One region of the Micromonospora sp. HB375 genome, then DNA from elsewhere that is predicted to be linked to it. Evidence: riboswitches for the same ligand, from Rfam matches in the RefSeq annotation. Region 1 holds a riboswitch; each other region holds the start of a gene.

Evidence for each region. Region 1 has a riboswitch for cobalamin ahead of J3R08_RS20345 (peptidase). Riboswitches for the same ligand answer to the same signal wherever they lie in the genome.
Region 2: another riboswitch for cobalamin. It lies ahead of J3R08_RS18850 (ribonucleoside-diphosphate reductase subunit alpha); the one in region 1 lies ahead of J3R08_RS20345 (peptidase).
Region 3: another riboswitch for cobalamin. It lies ahead of J3R08_RS08880 (ABC transporter substrate-binding protein); the one in region 1 lies ahead of J3R08_RS20345 (peptidase).

What each region holds. Positions count from the first base shown of each region.
Region 1 covers NZ_JAGGJO010000001.1:4,490,952-4,497,767, forward strand. Annotated here, with positions in the region: gene J3R08_RS20340 (hypothetical protein) at 1-412, opposite strand, end outside; gene J3R08_RS20345 (peptidase) at 481-1,524, opposite strand; cobalamin riboswitch at 1,622-1,758, opposite strand; gene J3R08_RS20350 (alkaline phosphatase PhoX) at 1,960-3,120, opposite strand; gene J3R08_RS20355 (Ig-like domain-containing protein) at 3,335-4,966, opposite strand; gene metE (5-methyltetrahydropteroyltriglutamate--homocysteine S-methyltransferase) at 5,090-6,816, opposite strand, start outside.
Region 2 covers NZ_JAGGJO010000001.1:4,098,236-4,106,096, reverse strand. Annotated here, with positions in the region: gene J3R08_RS18870 (glycosyltransferase) at 1-222, shown strand, start outside; gene J3R08_RS18865 (condensation domain-containing protein) at 237-1,676, shown strand; gene J3R08_RS18860 (MFS transporter) at 1,715-2,950, shown strand; gene J3R08_RS18855 (ribonucleotide-diphosphate reductase subunit beta) at 2,972-4,000, opposite strand; gene J3R08_RS18850 (ribonucleoside-diphosphate reductase subunit alpha) at 3,991-6,387, opposite strand; cobalamin riboswitch at 6,500-6,716, opposite strand; gene J3R08_RS18845 (PrsW family glutamic-type intramembrane protease) at 6,837-7,664, shown strand; gene J3R08_RS18840 (LysE family translocator) at 7,700-7,861, opposite strand, start outside.
Region 3 covers NZ_JAGGJO010000001.1:1,879,668-1,887,528, forward strand. Annotated here, with positions in the region: gene J3R08_RS08870 (N-acetylmuramoyl-L-alanine amidase) at 1-1,373, shown strand, start outside; partial or broken gene J3R08_RS08875 (MFS transporter) at 1,598-1,837, opposite strand; cobalamin riboswitch at 2,426-2,610, shown strand; gene J3R08_RS08880 (ABC transporter substrate-binding protein) at 2,652-3,635, shown strand; gene J3R08_RS08885 (iron ABC transporter permease) at 3,680-4,699, shown strand; gene J3R08_RS08890 (ABC transporter ATP-binding protein) at 4,699-5,457, shown strand; gene J3R08_RS31910 (hypothetical protein) at 5,691-6,098, shown strand; partial or broken gene J3R08_RS31915 (cobyric acid synthase CobQ) at 6,056-6,250, shown strand; gene J3R08_RS08905 (cobalt-precorrin-6A reductase) at 6,382-7,110, shown strand; gene J3R08_RS08910 (CbtA family protein) at 7,133-7,861, opposite strand, start outside.

The sequences.
Region 1 (6,816 bases):
ACCAGCCCTCGACGCTGCCCGGCGCGGGGTTGTAGCCGGTCGCCCCCGACGTGCTGTAGGACCAGGAGCCGCCGCTGGACGCGTGCCAGTACGACCAGTACGCGGTGGCCGGCGGGGTGTTGACGCACGGCTCGGTCGCGGCGGTGGGCTTGCCGTTGATCCGGCAGACGAAGGCCAGGCCCCAGCGGGCGGTGCCGGTGACGGTGAAGCCGGCGGCCTGAAGCGCGGCCAGGCCGGTGGCCGGATCGCCCGGCGCACAGGCGACCTGGACGCCGCCGCCGAGCGCGGCGAAGTCGACGACCACAGTGACTCCCGAGGTGCCGGCGCAGGCGGCGGCGTGCGCCGACCGGGGCGCGGGTTCGACTGCGGTCAGCGCGACGCCGGCCACGACGGCGGCCAGCAGGCCGGCCATCCAGGTGCGGGCGGTGGGACGGTGACGGAACACGGGTCCTCCTGTGATCGGGTGAGCGGCGAGGCGGTTCACGGGCAGGCGAGCACCGGTGCGCCGGGGTCGGCGCCGGCGGCGGACAGACGGGCGTACCCGACCCCGGTGAGACCGAGGACGGCCTGGGCGGTGGCCCGGGGCGCGGTGGCCGGGTCGAAGCCGCCACCGTCGAAGTCGACAGCGCCCCGGTCGGCGGGCGCCCCGGCGCAGCCGACCTGGAGTCCGGCGAGGAACGCCCGGGACCGCGCCCAGGCCGGCAGCCGGTGACCGTCGCGCAGGGCCTGCGCGGCGAGGCCGGTGCTGTTGGCGTTCGGTGTGCCGGCCGCATTGGCGAAGCCGCCGTCGGCACGCTGAACGGACACCAGCCAGCGCAGCCCGGCGGCGGCGTCGGCCGGACGGTCCGCGGCGCGCAGCGCCTGCGTCACGAGCGCGGTGGCGTCCACGTCGGACGTGCAGACCGGTTGGGCGGGCAGCAGCGGGTAGCCGCCGTCCGGGCATCGGGTGCCGGCCAGCCAGGCGGCCGCCGCCGGAGGCGCCCCGGCCGCCGTACGGTCCAGCGCCAGCAGCGCGAAGGACTGGCTGAACGCGTTGCTGTAGTCGCCATACGCGGACCGGTCGCTGAACCGGCCGGCCGGCGTCTGGAGCGAACGCAGCCGGGCGATCAGGTCCACCCCGCCGACGTCGGCCGGGTCGCCGCCGCGCACCTGCACGGCGAGGGCGAGCTTGGCGGTCGCGCCCGCGTACGCCTCGGAGACGCCGTCGCCGAGATAGCCGTCGCGGATGTCCGGCCGGGTGACCCAGGCCAGCGCGCCGGCGCCGTGGTCGTCGGCCACGCCGGCGGCGGCGAAGGCGAACACGGCGTCGAGGGTCAGCCCCTGGTCGGGGTAGGCGACACCGTCGAAGACCGCCTCGAAGCGTTCGCCGTCGACGAGTTGCCGGGCGAGCCAGCCGGCGGCGGCCTCCGGGCGGGTGAGGGCGGCGCGCCCGGGGGCGGCGACGGCCGGTGTGGTGAGGGTGAGGGCGGCGAGTACGCCGCAGAGGAGCGCGAGCAGGCGGTGCCGGCTTCGGCGGACGACCATCGGAAGCGCCTTTCCGGCCCGGCGGTCGTCGAAAGCCCGGACGACCGCAGTACGCGGGGTCGTCCGGGACTCCGACCCGTGGGCCACGACGGGTGGGGAGCGGATGCACGCGTACGACGGGTATTCGGGCTCGCCGCCGCAGAGTTCCCTGGGCGGCCTACCGTTGCGGGCCAGCGCCGGATTTCGACCGGTCTTCCCCCGCACGTACACGCGGTGGTTCAGTTGTCGCGACAGTCTGCTGTGGCCGGTGCGCCGATGTCAATGCGCCAGGAACCGGCCACGTGCCGTGACGGCCGGCGGAATCGGCGGTTTCACACCCCGACGTCGAGAGGCCGTCGTCCCGGCGCGTCCGCGTGGAGTACGCCGGTGAGGGACGCCCGGTGAGGACCGGGCGTCCCTCACCGTGTGGTCACTGCCGGCGGGACCGGGAGCCGGTCAACGGCGGAACGGACCGGTGACGCAGTAGGTGATGCCGCCGGACGACGAGCCGGTCGTGCCGCGTTGCGAGGAGAAGTACAGCCGGTCCCCCGCCGGGGTGAACGCCGGCCCGGTGATCTCCGAACCGCTCTGTCCGGTGATCCGCAGGAAGACCGAGATCTTGTCGTCCGGCGTGATCATGCAGATCTCCATGTTGCCGCCGTCCTCGGCGACGTAGAGGTCACCTGCAGTGGACCCGGTGATGTTGTCGACGCCGGTCAGCGGAGGGGCGCCCGGACTGACCAGGTTGTCGTCGTAGGCGAGCTCGTACGTGCCGGCCGCCAGGTTGACCTGCCACACGCGGTTGTCGCCCTTCGTGGTGAACCAGACGGTGTCGTCCGCGTAGTGACAGCCCTCGCCACCGTTGAACGTCTTCGCGCCGGACACCTGCTGCCGGGTCGGGGTGGGCGAGCCGTCCGGGTCGGGCACCGTGGCCCAGGTGAACGTGCCGGAGGTGGCCGTACCGGCGCGGAGGACCTGGAGGGTTCCGGCGGACAGGTCGCCCCAGGTGGCCGGCACGAAGCGGTAGAACTTGCCGTCGGTCTCGTCCTCGGTCAGGTAGACGACCCGGCGGACCGGGTCGGCCGCGGCCGCCTCGTGCTTGAACCGGCCCAGCGCGGGACGCGCCACCGCGGTCCCGCCGAGGGGGTACGTCTCGAAGACCCGGCCCAGGGACACCTCCTCGCAGGAGAGCCAGGTGTTCCACGGTGTCTTCCCACCGGCGCAGTTGTTGTTGGTGCCGGAGAGGATCCGCGACGCCCCGACCACGGCGCCGCTGGAGTTGAAGACGAGGCGTGAGGCGCCGCCACCCGCACCGGCCGACACCTCGGAGTTCGACACGTAGATCCAGCCGGTGCCGTTCGGGAACACGGCGCCGCCGTCCGGGGCGTCGTGCCAGGTGTACGACGTCCCCGGCACCGTCCGCCGGGACCGCGCGACGATCGAGCTGGTGAACCCGGCCGGCATCTGGATGCCGTTGGCGTCGGCTGCCTGAAGCCCGCCGTAGGGCCCCGCCGCGTTCTGTGCCGGGGCTCCGTACGCCGCCGACCACGCCGTGAACGGCAGGGCGACAGCGCCCGCACCGACAACAGTGGCCCGCAACATCGTTCGACGATCCATGGAACCTCCTCCGTAGGTTCCATGGATCCGACCGTGCGGAGCTTACGCACGCCGATCTGTTGGATGAACGTCGATGGACGGCTCGATGTGCGATGTCCCGCCCACGCCGACCCGGTCGAGGGGTCGTACGGGTAGGAGAGGCAGCGGCACCAACCAGCAGTGGGCGCGCGCGGCCGTCTGACCGGCCCTCCGGCCGCGACCTCCCCTCCCCCGGTCACCGGCGCAGGTGGCCGATGCCGTGCTGGTCGAGCCAGGCGACAGTCCGCGGTACGAACGTCGGCGCCCCCGGGCCGGCGCTGACGTCGGTGGCGACCAGCGGCACCTGGGCGGCGACCGGGAGCAGCGTGGACCGCCAGCAGGCCGGCGTGGCGCAGGCCGAGCGGTCGTCGACGCGCCAGGCGGCGGCCACGCTACGGCCGTCCGGGTCAGCCGGGCGATATTCCAGCCACCGGCTCAGATCGTTGCCGCCGTCGATCCCGGCGGCGAGGACCAGGTTGAACGAGCCCTGGACGCGAAGCAGGCGGATCTGCTCCTGCACGCCGAAGGGCGGCAGGCCGGTGCCCGTGCACGAGGTACCGCCGTCGCGCCAGCAGGTCCAGACCGCCGCTGGATCGGTGCCGCCGGCCGCCGGGAAGTCGTACGGCGAGATGTCGAAGACCACTGCGTTGTCGTCGCCGAACACCTCCGCCGCCGCGCTCCAGAACGTGCGGGTGGCGGAGATGTCGCTCTGCCGCAGCGACACGACGGGTGTGATGCCGGCCCGGACGAGCCGGTCGACGTACCGGGCCGCCTCGTCGAGGTAGCCGACCCGGTTCTGCCTGTCGGCAGGGCTGCCGGTGTAGGCGTAGCAGGCGTCGCTCAGCACGACCCGTACCGCGTTGACGCCGCGGGCCCGCAACGCACCTACCGATGCGTCGTCGACCGGGCCGTCCCAGTGGATCGGTCCCCATGCGCATTCGCCGGGCGCGGCCGACCGGATGATTCCACGGGGCCGGTACGGCCTCGGACTGGCTGCGACCGTGAGGATGCGGTTGCCGGACGCCTTCAGCGCAGGCGCGGCGCCGGGCGCCTGCGGCGGGAGCACCCGGACGCCGCGGACCTCGGCGGTGGCCTGGGCGCCGCTGCTGTCGTAGGCGGTGGCGGTGAGGCGGGTGCCGCTGTTCGGCGGCACGCCGCGCCAGTCGAACGCGTACGGCGCGGTGGTGTCCACGGCGAGCAGCCTGCCGCGCTCGCGGAACTCGACCCGCTCGATCCGCCGGCCGGGCGCCGCCGTGGCCTCGGCACGGATCGGGATGACGCCCGGCGCGGCGAAGAAGTCATTGGGCCGGGGCGAGGTGAGCGCCACCGACGGCCCGCCCGGCAGTGGGCTGGGCCGCGGGCTCCCCGAGGCCGGCGGCGGCGACGAGCCGGTCGGGTCGGCGCCGTCCCCGTCGCACGGCTGGCCGCTCAACACCCAGTCGGTCGGCTCGGGGTCGGCACCCTGGTAGTTGCCGCCGAACCGCACCGTCACCGAGGCGCCGGTCGGCAGCGTGGATCCCGCCGGCGGACGGAGCATGGTCATCGGATACATCTCGCCGCTGCCCAGCGTGTATCCGTCCGGCAGCCGGTCGAGGCCCATGGTGATCGTCTGACCGTTCGCCTGCCGGAACCGCAGCCACCAGTCGGTGACGGGAGCGCCCAGGTTGGTGACGGTGAGCTCGGCCCAGAAGCCGCTGGACCACTCCCGGGTGATGGTGTGGTCCACCGTGCACGCCGTCGCGGCGTAGGCCGGCCGCAGCGCCATCGTCATGGCCCCGCCGACGACGACCGCGGCTGCTGTAGCCAGCGCGAAGATCCTGCGTCGCATCACGCCCCCGTAACATCGACATACATCACTTCATGCAGCCTCGGCGCTCGGGGCACGGCCTGTCAAGGGCTGAACCGGGCCCGGGCCGGGCGGAACGGCGCGGCGTTCCGCCCGGCCGGCGGCTCAGCGTCCGCGCAGCTCGGCCGCGGCGGCGACCAGGTGCTGGAGGGACGCCTCGACCTCGGGATAGCCGCGCGTCTTGAGGCCGCAGTCGGGGTTCACCCACAGCCGCTCGGCCGGCACCGCGGCCACGGCCCGGCGCAGCGCGCCGACGACCTCGTCGTGGGACGGCACCCGGGGTGAGTGGATGTCCCAGACGCCGGGCCCCACACCCCGGCGGTATCCGAGAGCGGCGAGGTCGTCGAGGACCTCCATCCGGGAGCGGGATGCCTCGATGCTCGTGACGTCGGCGTCGAGGGCGTCGATGGCCGTGATCACCTCCCCGAACTCCGAGTAGCACAGGTGGGTGTGGATCTGGGTGTCGTCGGCGACTCCGCAGGTGGCCAGGCGGAACGCCCCGACTGCCCAGTCCAGGTACGCCTTCTGGTCCGCCCTGCGCAGTGGCAGCGTCTCACGCAGCGCCGGCTCGTCGACCTGGATGACCCGGATACCGGCTGCCTCGAGATCACGGCACTCGTCGCGCAGGGCGAGCGCGACCTGGTCCGCGGTGTCTGCCAGTGGCTGGTCGCTGCGGACGAACGACCAGGCCAGGATCGTGACCGGGCCGGTGAGCATGCCCTTGACCGGCCGGTCGGTCAGCGACTGCGCGTAGGTGGACCAGTTGACGGTCATCGGCGCCCTGCGTGCCACGTCGCCGTAGATGACGGGCGGACGCACGCATCGGGAGCCGTAGGACTGGACCCAGCCGTGTTCGGTGGCGGCGAACCCGTCCAGCTGCTCGCCGAAGTACTGGACCATGTCGTTTCGTTCCGGCTCGCCGTGCACGAGCACGTCCAGGCCCAGCCGCTCCTGGAGCCGGACGACGTGCTCGACCTCGGCGCGCATCCGCTGCGTGTAGGCGGCGGCGTCGAGACGCCCGGCCCGGTGCTCGGCACGCGCGCGGCGCAGCTCGTCGGTCTGCGGGAACGATCCGATGGTCGTGGTCGGGAGGGGCGGCAGGTTCAGCCGGGCCTGCTGTGCCGCCGCACGCTCCGGGTACGCGCCGCGCTGCCGATCCGTGGCGCGCAGCGCGGCGAGCCGACCGCGTACGGTGTCGTCGCGCCAGGCGGCAGGGGTGGGCGGCAGCGGCTCGGGCAGGGACGTGGTGCCGTTGCGCAGCGCGCGGCCGAGCCGGACGACCTCATCGACCTTCTGCCGGGCGAAGGCGAGCCGCTGACGCAGCGCCGGGTCGAGAGCGGTCTCGGCGGACAGGTCCTCCGGCACGTGCAGCAGCGAGCACGAGGTGGACACGGCGACGTGGTCGGCGAGGGCGGTGACGGCGGCACCGGCCGCCACGGCGGCCCGCAGGTCGGTACGCCAGACGTTGCGGCCGTCGACGAGGCCGGCCACGATCGTCTTGCCGCGCAGCGGTCCCGCACCGGCCAGCCGCCGCAGGTTGCCGGGCCCGGCCACCAGATCCACGCCGACCGCTTCGACCGGCGTGTCGAGCAGGGCGGGCAGCGCGTCACCGAGCTCGCCGAAATAGGTGGCGACGAAGATCGCCGGCCGCTGTTCCACCGCGCCGAGCCGGGTGTACGCCTCCCGCAGCGCGTCGATCTCGGCGGCGCTCCGGTCGGCGACGTAGGCGGGTTCGTCCAGCTGCACCCATCGCACGCCCGCCGCGGCGAGGGATCGCAGGATGCCGGCGTACACGTCGACCAGGTCGGTCAGCCGGTCGAACGGTTCGCTGC
Region 2 (7,861 bases), 390 kb from region 1:
AAGACGCCCGGCCGGCTCGGCGGCGACCGGGGACCACGCGCGGTGGCCGAGTCGGCGGCCTGCGCGGCGATCGAGACGCTCTTCGACGGGGCCGCGTTCGTCACCTCGCTGCGGCTCGGCCGTCCCGACCTGCTCTTCACCGGCTTCCGCGCGCCGGACGAGGCGGACTACCAGCCGGACGAGACGGACCACCGGCCGGTCGCGCCGGTGCTGGCGGCCTGACGGGGGGAGTGGCAGTGCCGACGACGTACCCGCTGGCCCCCGGCCAGCAGATGATGTGGGAGTTCATGACCGCGCTCGACCCGGCCCGTCCCGGCGCCTCACGGCTCGTGGTGGTGGAGTTCCGCCGGTTGCGCGGCACGCTGCGGGTCGACGTGCTGCGGCAGGCGATGCAGGACGTGGTGGACCGGCACGACGCGCTGCGGATGCGGTTCGACCGCATCGGCGTGCAGCCCGAGGTGCGGATCCTGCCGCACGTGGAGTCGCCGCTGGAGTACGTCGACCTGTCCGGACTGCCGCCGGCCGAGCAGCAGGCCCGCGTCGAGCAGATCGCGTACGCGCACCGCAACGACGCGTTCGACCCCGGCCGGGCGCCGCTGTGGCGGGCCGCGCTGGTCCGGCTCTCCGCGACCGAGCACGTGCTCGCGCTCTGCTTCTTCCACATGGTCTCCGACGGCTGGTCGTGCCGCGTCGTGGTGGAGGACCTGTGCCACGCGTACACGGCCCGGCTCGGCGCGGCCGACCCGCAGCCGCCGCTGGGCGTGGACCCGGCCGCGCTCGCCGCGCTCCAGGAGGCGGAGCAGTCCGGCAACGGTGTCGACGCCGCCGCCCGGGCCGCGTACTGGCGGGACCGGCTGCGGCCGGTGGAGCCGTACCAGCTGTTCCCGGCGGCGCCGCCGGCGCCGGACGTCGCGCTCAGCGCCGAGGTGGCCACCCGCTTCGCGTTCCCGCCCGAGATCACCGCGCGGCTGCGCCCGGCCGCACGGCGGGCCCGCACCAGCCCGTACGTGCTGCTGCTCGCCGCGTACCTGGTGCTGCTGTCGCGGCGGGCCGGCCGGTCCCGGGTGGTGCTGGGCACCACCACGCTGGGCCGGGAGAGCCCGCTGTCCCGGCAGCTCGTCGGGCAGTTCACCAACAACGTCTACCTGCCGGTCGACGTCGCGCCGGACGCGCCGATGAGCGCTGTGGTCGGCGCCGCGCACGCCTCGCTGGCCGGGGCCGTCGCGCACGCCACCGCGTACCACCGGCTGGCCCGGGCGGTCCGTCCCGGCTTCGCGGCGATCCGCCCCTGGCCGGACAACCACCTGTTCGACGCCTGGTTCCAGTCCGCCGCGTCGGCGTCGCCGGTGCTGCACTGCCCGGACCTGCGGGTGGAGCCGGTCGACATCACCGCCCGGGCCGCGCCCGGCACGCCGCCGCCCGTGGTCGCCGCGGACGTGCCGCCCGAATGTCTGCCCGTCTGGGTCAAGCGGGGTTCACCGATCGTCGTGGTGGACGACGACCGGGCCGGCGGCGTGGTGATCCGCAACCGGGGTGTCTTCGGCGACGACCTGGTACGCGGGCTGATCGACGACTACGTCGCGGTGGTCTCGGCGCTCGTCACCGACCCCGGCACCACACCGGAACGGGTACGCCTTCCTGACGGTGCGTGCTTCCTCGACCACGCGATCGGGTAGGAGTTCCGACGGACCGATCCCAGAGAGGTACGACGACCATGACGGACACCTCGACGAACCAGCACACGACGGAGCAGCCCGCGCCGCCGGTGCCCCGCTCGGCCGTACGGGCCCGCTGGTCGGTGGCGCTGCTCTTCGTCATCATGGGCCTGGCCATCGGCGGGTGGTCGGCCCGCGTGCCGGAGGTGCGGGACGCGGTAGGGGTCGGCAACACCGGCTGGGGCCTGGCGAACATCGCCACGAACGCGGGGGAGCTGGTCTCCCTGGTCGTGGTGGCGGTGCTGATCAGCCGGATCAACACCCGCCGGCTGGCGCTGGCCGGGGCCGCGCTGATCCTGCTCAACGCGCCGCTGCTGGCCGCGTCCACCACTGTGGTGGCGCTGGTCGGCGGCCTCGCGGTCTGGGGCTTCGCGGCGAACCTGCTGGCCACGCCGATGAACGCCCAGTCGGTCGAGGTGCAGAAGCGGTACGGGCGGCCCATCCTGTCCACGTTCCACGCGGGCTTCAGCATCGGCATGCTGGTCGGCGGCCTCTGCGGCACCGGGGCCGCGGCGATCGGGATGTCCCCGTCGGCGCAGATGGCCGTCACCAGTGTCCTGCTGGGCGCGCTGCTGATCGCCACGCACCGCTGGCTGCCCGACACGCCCCGCCAGGAGACCAAGGACGGCGAGGCGCGGCGCCGGCTGCGTGACCGGTTCACCCCGCAACTGCTGCTGCTCGCGGTGATCGCCTTCCTCGCCTCGTTCATCGAGATGGCCGGCGCCCAGTGGAGCGCGCTGTACGCGACCGAGGTGGCCGGCGCCACGGCGGTGCTCGCCGCGGCCACGTACACCTGTCTCTCGCTGGCCGCGACCGTCGCCCGGCTGTTCGGCGACCGGCTGGCCGGCCGGGTCGGGCGGATCCGCTTCGTCCGGCTGTCCGCGCTGGTCGCGACAGCCGGCGTGGCGCTGCCGGTGGCGTACCCCCATCCGGCGGCGGTGATGGCCGGGTTCGGACTGCTCGGGTTCGGCCTGGCGTGCGTGACCCCGACGGTGCTCGGCTTCGCCGGTGAGCAGCCGGGCCTCACGTCCGGCGAGGGCGTCTCCGTGGTGGCGATGGGCCAGTGGCCGGGCGCGCTGCTCGCGGCGCCGGTGATCGGCCTGCTCGCCGGCGCGCTGGACCTGCGTACCGCGTTCGTGGTGGTGGCCGTGCTGGCGCTCGCCGTGGTGGCGTTGATCGGGCGGGTCCGGGCGGCGGCGCTGCCCGGCGAGAGCCCGGCCCCGCCCCGGCCGTGACGGCCGGGGCGGGGGCGGCGGTCAGAAGTCGTCGTCGAACGTGACGCTGCCGGTCACCCCGACCTGGTACGCCGACACCCGCCGCTCGAAGAAGTTCGACAGCTCCTGCACGTCCTGCAACTCCATGAACGCGAACGGGTTGGCGCTGCCGTACATCGGGGCGATGCCGAGCACCGCCAGGCGCCGGTCGGCCACGTGCTGGAGGTACTCGCGCATGTCGGCCAGCGACATCCCCGGCACGCCCTGGCCCAGCAGGTCCGCGGCGAAGCTCACCTCGCACTCCACCGCCTCGGCCAGCATCTCCTTCACCTGCTTCTCCATCTCGGCGTCGAACAGGTCCGGTTCCTCGGCGCGTACGGTCTCCACCACGTCGAACGCGAACGCCATGTGCATGGACTCGTCCCGGAACACCCAGTTGGTGCCGGAGGCCAGCCCGTTGAGCAGGCCCCGGGACCGCAGGAAGTAGACGTAGGCGAACGCGCCGTAGAAGAACAGGCCCTCGATGCACGCGGCGAAGCAGATCAGGTTGAGCAGGAACGCCCGCCGGTCGTCGCGGGTCCGCAGCTCGCGCAGCTCGAAGATCGAGTCGATCCACCGGAAGCAGAACTCGGCCTTGCGGGCGATCGACGGGATGTTCTCCACCGCGGCGAACGCGGCGAACCGTTCCTTCTCGTCCGGCACGTACGTGTCGAGCAGGTTCAGGTAGAACTGGACGTGCACCGCCTCCTCGAACAGCTGCCGGGACAGGTAGAGCCGGCCCTCGGGCGAGTTGACGTGCTGGTAGAGGTTGAGCACCAGGTTGTTGGCGACGATCGTGTCGCCGGTGGCGAAGAACGCCACCAGCCGCGACACCAGGTGCCGTTCGGCGGGGGACAGCTTCGCCAGGTCGGCGAGGTCCGAGTGCAGGTCCACCTCCTCGACCGTCCAGGTGTTCCTGATCGCGTCCTTGAACCGGTCGAAGAAGCGCGGGTAGCGCATCGGCCGCAGGGTCAGGTCCATGCCGGGGTCGAGCAGCATGTGCCGGGTCGGTGCGGTGGTGGTCACTGGCATGCCTCGCAGCTCTCGGGGTTCTCCAGGGAACAGGCCAGCGCCTCGTCGTCGCTCACGGCGGAGACCACGCCGGGCACCGGGGCGGGCACCGGGGCGACGGTGGCCTGCTGGATGCGGGTGGCGGGACGGGAACGCAGGTAGTAGGTGGTCTTCAGCCCGGCCTTCCAGGCGTACAGGTACATCGAGGACAGCTTGCCGATGGTCGGCGCGCTCAGGAACAGGTTCAGCGACTGGGACTGGTCGACGAACGGCGCCCGCGCGGCGGCCAGGTCGATCAGCGCCCGCTGCGGCAGCTCCCAGGCGGTGCGGAACAGCTCCCGCACCGGCGCGGGCAGCTCGGTGATGTCCTGCACCGAGCCCTCGGCCCGCTTGATCCGGTCGCGGACCTGCGGCGTCCACAGTCCGCGGGCCTTCAGCTCCCGCACCAGGTACGTGTTGACCTGGAGGAACTCCCCGGACATCGTCTCGCGCTTGAACAGGTTGGACACCTGCGGTTCGACGCACTCGTAGCAGCCGGCGATGGAGGCGATGGTGGCGGTCGGTGCGATCGCCACCAGCAGCGAGTTGCGCAGCCCGCCTGCGGCGATCCGCTCACGCAGCGCCGCCCACCGTCCGGCCTGCGCCGGCTCCGCGCCCCACAGGTCCGGGTGCAGGTCACCCTTCGCGGCCCGGGTCTGCGGGTACGCCGGATGCGGCCCGAACCGCTCGGCCAGCCCGGCGGAGGTCTCCAGCGCGGTCAGCAGGATCTCCTCCTGCACGCGGGTGGACAGCTCCTTCGCCTCGGGGGAGTCGAACGGCAGGCGCAGCGTGAAGAACGCGTCCTGCAACCCCATCAGGCCGAGCCCGACCGGCCGCCAGCGCGGGTTCGACGCCGCCGCCTGCTCGGCCGGGTAGTAGTTGATGTCGATCACCCGGTCGAGGAACACCACAGCGGTGCGGACCGTGGCGCGCAGCCGCTCCCAGTCCACCCCGTCGGCGGTGACGTGGGCGCCGAGGTTCACCGAGCCGAGGTTGCACACCGCCGTCTCGGCGTCGTCGTTCACCTCCAGGATCTCGGTGCACAGGTTGGACAGGTGGATCACGTTGCCCGGCTCACCGGTCTGGTTGGACAGCCGGTTCGCGGCGTCCTTGAACGTCATCCAGCCGTTGCCGGTCTGCGCGAGCGTGCGCATCATCCGCCCGTACAGGTCCCGGGCCCGTACCGTACGCACCGCGTTCTTCTCCGCCGCCCGGTACGCGGCGTCGAACGCCTCCCCGTACAGGTCGGGCAGCTCCGGGGCGTCCGACGGATCGACGAGCGACCACTCGCCGTCGGCCTCGACCCGGCGCATGAACTCGTCCGGGATCCAGTTGGCCAGGTTGAGGTTGTGCGTACGCCGGGACTCCTCGCCGGTGTTGTCCCGCAGCTCCAGGAACTCCTCCACGTCCGGGTGCCACGGCTCCAGGTAGACGCAGGCCGCGCCCTTGCGCCGGCCGCCCTGGTTGACCGCGGCCACCCCGGCGTCGAGCGTCTTGAGGAACGGCACGATGCCGTTGGACCGGCCGTTCGTGCCCCGGATCAGCGCGCCCCGGCCGCGCACCCGCGACCAGGCGATGCCGATGCCGCCGGAGAACTTCGACAGCTTCGCCACCTGGTGGTAGCGCTCGTAGATCGAGTCCAGCTCGTCGCGCGGCGAGTCGACCAGGAAGCACGACGACATCTGGGTGTGCCGGGTGCCGGAGTTGAACAGCGTGGGGGAGCTGGGCAGATAGGCCAGGCTGGACATCAGCCGGTAGAAGCCGACCGCCTCGCCCGGGGTGCGGGACAGCCCGCAGGCCACCCGCAGCAGCCAGTACTGCGGCGTCTCCACCACCAGCCGCGACTGCGGGTGCCGCAGCAGGTAGCGGTCGGCCACGGTACGCAGTCCGAAGTACTCGAACCGCCTGTCGCCGTCCGGGTCCACGGCGTCGTCGAGCTTGCGGGCGTGCCGGGCGACGAATGCGGCCGTCTCGTCGCCGATCAGCCCCAGCCCGTGCGCGTACGCGATCGACTGGCTGAAGCTCGCCACGCCCTGACCGCGGACCTCCTTGTCCACGTACGCGGCCAGCAGCCTTGCCGCCAGCTTCGAGTACTGCGGCTCCTCGCCGATCAGCTCCGCCGCGGTCTGGATCGACAACCGGTCCAGCTCGGCGGTGGTCGCCCCGTCGTAGAGCCCGCTGATCGTCTTGGTGGCCACCCGCAGCGGGTCCACCTCGTCCAGGTCGGCGACCCAGCGTTCGACCGCCCGGACGATCTTGCCGACGTCCACCGGCTCGGTGTCGCCGTCCCGTTTGCGTACCCGCATCGCCGGCCGGCGGGCCTCGGACCCGCCGCCGGTGGACGGCGGGCTTTCCTGCACGACAGTCATGACCTCTCCTCGCTGTCACCGTCTGGAGACGGCGGGAGACGCCAACGGGCACGGCGTGGCCGGCCCGGCTGCTGGCGTCGGTCGTCCCGCGCGACCTCCGGCCGCCGTACGCGGAGGCGCACGGCGCGCTGGCAGGTCTTCGGACTCGCGGGCCCGACCGGGGTCGCCGGTCGCCTACCGGCCGTCGCTTCCCAGGCCGGTGGCCCAGTGCTGTTGACGGCTGTCGTTCCCACTCACCGCTGCGGGGCAGTCCCGGATTTCCACCGGGTTCCCTCTTGCCTCGGCCCCGCCCCGGAGGGCTCGGCCGAACCAGCTGCGGCACCACCATATATGGCGGTGGGGGCGGTTGGGCAACACCAGATGTCGTGTCGGGCGTGTCGCATGGATCTCACTGTCCACAGTGCCTACCCCCGATGCCGGCGTTCGCCGCCGGGCGCGATACTCGGCGTATGGGGAATACCGGACGCCGCTGGGCGTGGGTGGCGGTCCTGCTCGTCGGCGTCGGGCTTCACCTGCTGGTGCTGGAGACACTGTCCGGCACCGGCACCGTCACGTTCGTACCGGCGCTGATCGTGCTCGGCGCGTGCGTCGCGCCCGCCACGTTCCTGGCCTTCGCCCAGGGGCGGCCGGCCCGCCGCCCGGTCCCCGGCTCCGTCGTCGGCGTCGCCGCGCTTCTCGGCGGCGTGGTCGGCGTGGTCGCCGCCGGCTGGCTGGAGTACGGCACCCTGCACCGCCTCGGCGTCCTGCCGATGGCGCTCGTCGGCCTGGCCGAGGAGACCGCGAAGCTGATCGTGCCGGCCGGCATCCTGCTGCTGTGGCGGCGGCACCGGTCACCGGCGCAGGGCCTGGTGATCGGCGTGGCCTCCGGCGCCGGGTTCGCCGCACTGGAGACCATGGGGTATGCGTTCGCCGCGTTCGTCGGGTCGGAGGGCAACCTCGGCGCCGTCGAGCGGACGCTGCTGGTTCGCGGTCTCACCGCGCCCGCCGCGCACCTGGCCTGGACCGGGCTGACCGCCGCCGCGTTGTTCACGTTCGCCGCCGCGCCCGGTGGCCGGAGACTGGCGGCGTTCCTGCTCACCTTCGCCGCCGCCGTCACGCTGCACACCTGCTGGGACACGTTCGGCACGCAGCCCGCGTACGTGTTCATCGGCGCCGTGTCGCTGGGCTGGGTGCTGCTGCGCCTGCACCTGGACCGCGAGCGGCCCGCCGCCCCGCCCCGGGCGCCGGAGCGTGATCCTCACCAGCTCGCCGAGGTGGCGGGGTCGGAGCCCTCCTGATGCCGCCATCTCGGCGAGCTGGAGTCGAGCAAGCGTCAGCCGGCGGCCAGCCGGACACCGAGCGCGACGAAGGCGACAGCGCAGAGCCGGTCGACCCGCCGCGACCAGCGGCTGTCGCCCCAGCGGCGGGCGAACCGCCCGGCGCCCACGCCGAGAGCCAGGTCCACGGTGAGCTGCACCGCGACGAACAGCGCGCC
Region 3 (7,861 bases), 2.6 Mb from region 1:
GGATCACCACTGTGATCCTCCACGTCACCCAGGGCTCGTACGCCGGGACGGTCAGCTGGTTCCAGAGCCCGTCGTCCGGCGTCAGCGCCCACTACGTGGTGAAGTCCAGCAACGGCGAGATCACCCAGATGGTCCGCGAGGGCGACACCGCGTACCACGCCCGGTCCGGCAACGCGTACGGCGTCGGCATCGAGCACGAGGGGTACGTCGACAACCCGGCCTGGTTCACCGACGCGATGTACCGTTCCTCGGCCGCGCTGACCCGCTACCTGTGCGACAAGTACGGCATCCCGAAGAACCGCACCGGCATCAAGGGGCACAACGAGATCCCGGGTAACGACCACACCGACCCGGGACCGAACTGGAACTGGAACTACTACCTCTCGCTGGTGAACCAGGGTGGCGGGGGCCCGACCGCCCGCTATTTCGGTGGTTCGCCGACGGATTTCACCGGTGACGGCCGGGACGACGTGGTCGCGTTCACCCACGGTGCGCTGGCCGACGCGTATGTGGCCACGTCGACGGGTTCGTCGTTCGCGGGCACGTCGGTGAAGTGGCACGACTGGTTCGCCCTGCCCGGAGAGACCCCCCTGACCGGCGACGTCAACGGCGACGGACGCGACGACGCCATCGTGTTCACCCACGGCACCACCGCCGACGTCCACGTCGCCCTGTCCACCGGCACATCCTTCGCCGCATCCGCGAAATGGCACGACTGGTTCGCCCCCGGCACCGAAGTCCCCGCCGTCGGCGACGTCAACGGCGACGGCCGCGACGACATCATCACCTTCACCCACGACACCGACGCCGACGTCTACGTCGCCCTGTCCACCGGCACCTCCTTCACCGGCACCGCCGTGAAATGGCACGACTACTTCTCCATCGCCGGGGAGTTCCCCGCCCTCGGCGACGTCAACGGCGACGGCCGCGACGACCTCATCACCTTCACCCAAGGCCCCGCCACCGCCGCCGACGTCATCGTCGCCCTGTCCACCGGCAACGGCTTCGGGGCACCGCAGAAATGGCACGACCTGTTCGCCGTCGGCGCCGAGCAGCCCCGGGTGGGCGACATCAACGGCGACGGCAAGGATGACATCGTCACCTTCACCTGCAACACCGACGCCGACGTCTACGCCGCCACCTCCACCGGCACCACCTTCGCCGGAACCACGATCAAGTGGCACGACTTCTTCTGCCTAACCGGCGAGTTCCCCTACCTCGCCGACACCAACGGCGACGGCAAAGACGACCTCATCGTCTTCACCAAAAGCACCACAAACGACATCTACGTCGCACTCTCCACCGGCACCACCTTCGCCCCCAGCACCAAATGGCACGACTACTTCGGCCTCACCAGCGAAACCACACTCTGAGCCCGACGGCGAGCGACGCCGGCCCGGATCGGGACCGGCGTCGCTCGCCGTCCACCTACCGCTCCACCACGTTGCGCGAGCTGGAGGCAGGCCTGACCGACGGGCTGGCCTTCGCTGCCGCGCTCACGTTGCTGGTCGTGGCGGGCTGTCGCGGTGCGGCTGCGGCAGCGGCGTCACCTGCGCCTGGCCACCTGACCGGCGGGGACGTGGGCGGAACCCGGGGAGACGATCGCGGTCAGGCCGGCGGTGGACAGCGTCGCCCCGCCCAGGTCGAGGCGTCCACCGGCCGGGTCCCGCGATTCCGGGACCAGTAGCCGGCCGGCGAGCAGGCAGATCACCACGATCGGGACGTTCACCAGGAAGATTGCACCCCAGGGCAGGTGAGCCAGGACGAGTCCGCCGATTGGTGGCCCGGCGGCGAAGCCCAGCGCACTGGTCGCCGCCCAGATGCCGATCGCCGGGGACCAGCAACAACATCTTCCCGCTCGTCCCCGGCGTGGACGGCGTGGTACGCGACGAGAAGGGCAACGTCCGCTGCGTGGTCCTGCACGATACGCCCCTTGGAACCTTCGCCGAACGCACCCTGATCGACCCTCGCGCAGCGTGGTTCTACCCGACGGCGTGGACCCGGTGCGGATCGCCACCGCCATGAACCCGGGCGATGTCATCCTGGATCGCGCTGACGCGCCGCATCAACTTCACCGCGGGCCAGCGCGTCCTTGTCCTCGGCGCCGTCGGCAACGCAGGTCGGATGGCGATCCAGATCGCGAAGTACCGTGCTCGCTCGTCGAGCTCTTCGACGTCTGCATCGCCGGCCTCATGCCCACGACCGAGGAGCCGGTCGCCGGCGGACGTGGCCTCGCACCTGCGCTCACGTATTGCTGCTCAGCCTCAGCCACGGCGCTCACTGTCGATCACGTGCCCTCGCCCAGCCACCGCGCACGAGAAAGGAGCCGGATGGGTTGCGGGCCGACAGCCACGCCGAGGCCGGTCCGGCGCGTCGGATTTCCCACAGCGGGTGCCCGGACCGGATCCGCGGCGAGCGCGGGCCGTTATGGTGGGGACGCCGTGGTGTTCGGGAAGCCGGTGTGATGCCGGCGCGGCCCTCGCCACTGTGATCGGGAGACCGTCGGCCCTCGTCGTTTCGCGAGGTCACTGGGCAGAGATGCCTGGGAAGGCCGGCCGGCGGTTGCTTGTCCCGTCAGCCAGGAGACCGGCCACGGCACGTTCGTCCCCGTCCACGAGGTGTTGGAAGGCGGTCCCGCTGTGCGGTTCCCCATGCCCTGGCGCGTTGCCGCGCCGTTGTTGCTGTCCACTGTGCTGCTCACCGGCTGCGGCGCCGATGCCAAGCCTGCTGCCGCACCACCGGCGGTGTCCGCTGGACCGGTCGCGGTGACCAACTGCGGCACCCCGGTGACCATCGCGGCGCCACCGATGCGGGTCGTCACCATGAACCAGGCCGCCACGGAGATCATGCTGGCCCTGGGCCTGCAAGATCGGATGATCGGCACGGCCTACCTCGACGACGCGATCCTGCCCGCCTACGCGGACGCCTACGCGAAGATCCCGGTGCTGGCCAAGGAGTACCCGACCAAGGAGAAGCTGCTCGAGGCTGAACCCGATTTCGTGTACGCGTCGTACAACAGCGCGTTCGGTGACGAGGGGGTCGGTGACCGCGCCGACTGGCAGAAACTCGGCGTCGGCACCTACATCTCCCCTGCCGGGTGCCCGGCGCAGACCCGGCAGGCGAAGCTCGCCATCGGCGACGTGTTCACCGAGATCCGCGAGCTCGCGGCGATCTTCGGGGTGAGCGACCGCGGCGAGAAGCTGATCGCCGACCACGAGGGCCGCATCGCCACGGCCGCAGGCACCGCCCGCAACGTGAAGGTCATGTGGTGGGACGGCGGCAGCGACGCCCCGAGCGTCGGCGCCTGCTGCGGCGCCCCCAACATGATCATGTCGGCGGCCGGGGTCACCAACGCCTTCGCCGACCTCACCGGCAGCTGGGGCGACACAAGCTGGGAGACCGTCACCGACCGCAACCCCGAGGTCATCGTGCTCGTCGACGCGAGCTGGGATCCCGCCGCGCAGAAGAAGACCTTCCTCGCCGGGCACCGCACCCTCAAGGACCTGCCCGCGGTCAAACAGCAGTGGTACGTGGTGATCCCGTTCTCGTCAACCACGGCCGGTGTCCGCAACGTCCTCGGCGTCGAAGCCCTCGCCCAGGGCATCGCCGCGCTGCCGTCCGGGGTCCCGAGCTGACCGCCGTCACCACCCGGCCCGCCCCGGTGCGCACCCACCGCCCGGTGCGGGCGGTCGGCCTGGCCGCGCTCGTGCTGGCTCTGGTCGCCGGTCTGGTGCTGTCGGTGGCCGTCGCGGTCACCATCGGCCCGGCCGACCTGACTGTCGGGACGGTGTGGACGGTCGTCGCCGGCCACCTGGGACTCGCGAACTCGGACGTGCCGCTGCTGCGCGACCACATCGTCTGGGACCTACGTTTGCCCCGGGTTCTCGGCGCCGCCACGGTGGGGGCGGGCCTGGCCGCGGCCGGTGCGGTCATGCAGACCGTCACCCGCAATCCCCTGGCGGACCCGTACCTGCTCGGGGTCTCCTCAGGGGCGTCGCTGGGCGCGGTCCTGGTGGTCGTGGCCGGCATCGGTAGTGGCGTAGCCGCGCTGACCGGCGGCGCCTTCCTCGGCGCCCTTGTCGCGTTCCTGCTGGTCGTGGGCCTGGCCGGGAGGTTCGGGGCATTGTCGCCGACGCGCGTGGTGCTGACCGGGGTCGCGGTGGGACAACTGTGCGCGGCACTGACCTCTTTCGTGATCATCTGGGTGGCCGACCCGCACGCCACGCAGAGCATCACGTTCTGGCTGTCCGGGTCAATGGCCCGCGCCGACTGGACGGCCCTGGGCTGGGCGGTACCGGTGCTGGTCGTGGTGCTGGCGGTGGTCGGCTGGCACGCCCGTACCCTCAACGCCTTCGCCTTCGGTGAGGAGGCCGCCGCGAGCCTCGGCGTCGAGGTGAACCGGCTGCGGTGGCTGCTGCTGGTCGGCACCGCCCTGCTGACCGCCGTGCTGGTCGCGGTCAGCGGCGCGATCGGGTTCGCCGGGCTGATCCTCCCGCACGCCGCCCGCCTGATCACCGGACCGGACCACCGGCGGCTGCTACCGGTCGCCGTGCTCGCCGGCGCCATCTTCCTGACCTGGGTCGACACCGCCGCCCGCACCGTCTTCGAACCGCGTGAGCTGCCGGTCGGGGTGCTGACGGCACTGGTCGGGGTGCCGGCGTTCTTCCTGATCCTGCGCCGCCGGGAGGTACGCGGCTGATGCTTCAGATCTCCGACGTCTCGTGGGCGGTGCCCGCCGCCCGCATCCTCGACCACGTCACCGGCACCGTCCCGGCGGGCAGCCTGGTCGGGCTGCTCGGCCCGAACGGCTCCGGCAAGACCACCCTGCTGCGGGCCGTCGCCGCCCTGGTGCGCCCGGATACCGGCAACATCACACTCGCAGGCGACGACGTGACTCGGCTGCGGCGCCTTGCCCTGGCCCGGCGCATCGCGTTGCTGGCCCAGCACGCCGAGACCGACCTCGACCTGACCGTCCGCGACGTGGTCCTGCTCGGCCGCATCCCGCACCGCCGGACCCGCTGGTCCGACACCGGCAGCGACCATGCCGCCGCGGTCGAGGCACTGGGCCGGGTCGACCTGGCCGGGTTCGCCGACCGTAAGTGGCAGACCCTGTCCGGTGGGGAACGCCAGCGCGTCCAGCTCGCCCGCGCGCTGGCCCAGGAGCCGGAACTGCTGCTGCTCGACGAACCCACCAACCACCTCGACATCGGCCACCAGCTTCAGCTGCTGCACCTGGTCCGCCGATCGCAGGTCACCGCCCTCGCCGCGCTGCACGACCTCAACCTGGCCGTCATGTTCTGCGACACCGTCGTCGTGCTGCACCACGGCCGGGTCGTCGCCGCGGGACCACCCGCACGGGTGCTCACCCCGGCGCTGCTCGCCGACGTGTACGGCGTCGACGCAGACGTGCGGGTTCACGACGGGCGGACCGTCATTGAGTTCCGGCCGCCGTCATGACCCGGCACGTGCTGCCGGTGCCCGGTCGGTCACCCACCACGCTGGCCACGACACGATCCACCAGCTCGCCGAGCAGATGGCCGCGCGTCTGGGCGTATTCGTGCACAGGTGTTTCCTCGACGGCGCGAAACCGTTTGCTGCACGCGGCGCTCGACGCGGCCACCGGTTCACTGGTCGGACGTGACCCGGCGGTTCGACGCGCCCCGCGCCGGCAACCCGATCATCCTGGCACGATGACCGAGGCCGGCGCTGGGCCGGCGTTCCTCGCGGCGCAGCAGGCGGCGGGAGTCATTGCGGCCAGACACCGCGGTGCCTTCGCCGGCGCCGAGGAACTGCTGGGCGCCATCGGCGACGAGACCGTGCGCACCCGGGTTTCATGCTGCTCGCCGAACTCGCCCTTGGCCCTGGTCCAGTCACAGACAGGGCAGAGCATGGACGAACTCGTCCATGAGGTCACGTTGCTGATGGCCGAAGTGGTGGGCAGCGTCGGACACCAGCCCGGGCTGGACCTCGCCCACGCCGAGCCCGGCGGTCCGGCGGATGGACAGCAGGCGATACTGGGGCGGTGGAAGGACAGGCTCGCCGAACCGGGCGGCTCATGGTGGCGGGCACGACGTCGGACGCGGGCAAGAGCCGGGTGACGACCGCGTTGTGCCGGGCGTTCGCACGGCGCGGTGTTCGGGTCGCTCCGTTCAAGGCACGGAACATGGCGAACAATTCGATGGCGTGTGCGGGTGGGGCGGAGATCGGCCATGCTCAGTGGGTGCAGGCGCTGGCGGCGGGCGCAGAGCCGGCCCGGCAGGCCCGGCTGGATCTGCTCGCCGACCTGGCGGAGAAACACCTGGAGGTCGACGCGCTGCTGAACCTAGCCGAGCGGGGCGCTCCCGCGGCGCCGGTGATCGGACCCTACGCGTGAGGATTCTCGTGCTCGGTGGGACGGGCGAGGCCCGCGCGCTGGCGGCCTCGCTCGTCGACGACGGTGCCGTGGTCGTGACCTCACTGGCGGGGCGGGTCGCGCGTCCCCGGCTGCCGGTGGGGCAGGTCCGCGTCGGTGGCTTCGGCGGGATCGCAGGACTGGCCGCGTACCTGGCGGAGACCCGGGTGCGTGCCGTGGTCGACGCGACGCACCCGTTCGCGGAGAAGATCAGCGCCAACGCGGCGGCGGCGTGCCCGGCCGCCGGGGTTCCCCTGCTCCGTTTGGAACGGCCCGGCTGGGCCGCTCGCCCCGAGGCGTCGGCCTGGTACTGGGCCGGTGACCACAGTGAAGCTGCCCGGGTGGCGGCCGGTCTGGGCGACCGGCCGTTCCTCACCGTCGGACGGCAGTCGCTGGCGCACTTCGTCGAACCGTTGCGCCGGCACGCGTGCCTGGTTCGCGTGGTGGACGAGCCCGACATCGTCCTGCCGGTGTCGTGGAAGCTGCTGCGCAGCCGCGGTCCCTACACCCTCGCGCACGAGCGGGAGGTGATGGCGGGCACGGACGTTCTAGTTACCAAGGACTCCGGCGGTGACCACACGGTCGCGAAGCTGGAGGTCGCCGCCGAGCGGGCGATGCCGGTCGTGATCGTGCGCCGCGCCGGGCCGCCGGCCGGAGTGCCGCTGGTCCGTGACGTGGACGCCGCCCTGGCGTGGGTGCGGGCGTTGCCCGCACCCTGACGCGAGGTTCAGCCGGGAAGGTTCAGAGCGTGGCCGCCAGCTCCTGGCGGCGCAGCCGCTCGGCGGCACGGTCCGCGTCGCGTCCGACCAGACCGGTCAGCACTGCACCCAGGACCGCCCAAGTCGCGGCCAGGGTCGTGATCGACGAGATGCGGAAGTACCAGAGTGTGTCGGCCGGGAAGCCGCCGACCTCGTTGACCGTCGGCAGCAGAGCCCCGGCGACCACGACGACCACGAGATAGGCGCCGGCACCGGCCAGCACCGCCGAGTATGCGCCCAGCTGGGGCAGCAGACGCCGGGCCAGGACCACGGCGCCGATCGCGGCGGCCAGGCTCAGTGCCCAGAACCCGAAGTACAGCGCGGTCCGCTCGTTGATCGTGTCACCGGAGCCGACCGCCGGTGGTGTGGCGGGGTACTTGAGGAACGGCACGAGGGCGGTGGCGACGAAACCGACGGCGGCGACCACCGCGGTGCTGGCCCGTGCGGACAGGGAGCCCAGACGCCCGGCGGCGAAGGCGGCAGCGAGCGCGGTCGCTCCACCGAGGACGACGCCTACCAGGATGGTGCCCAGTGCCAGGCCCCCGGTGGACTGGGTGCCACGCGAGACTTCGGCCTCCTCCTCATCGTGGCTGTGAGACTGCTCGGCGGTGGCATTGTCGTGCGGGTGCTCGGCGGCACCGGCTTCCTCCAGGGCGATGGCTGCATCGACCTGGGGTTCGGCGACGACGTAGGAGACGAGGAAGGCCGCGAA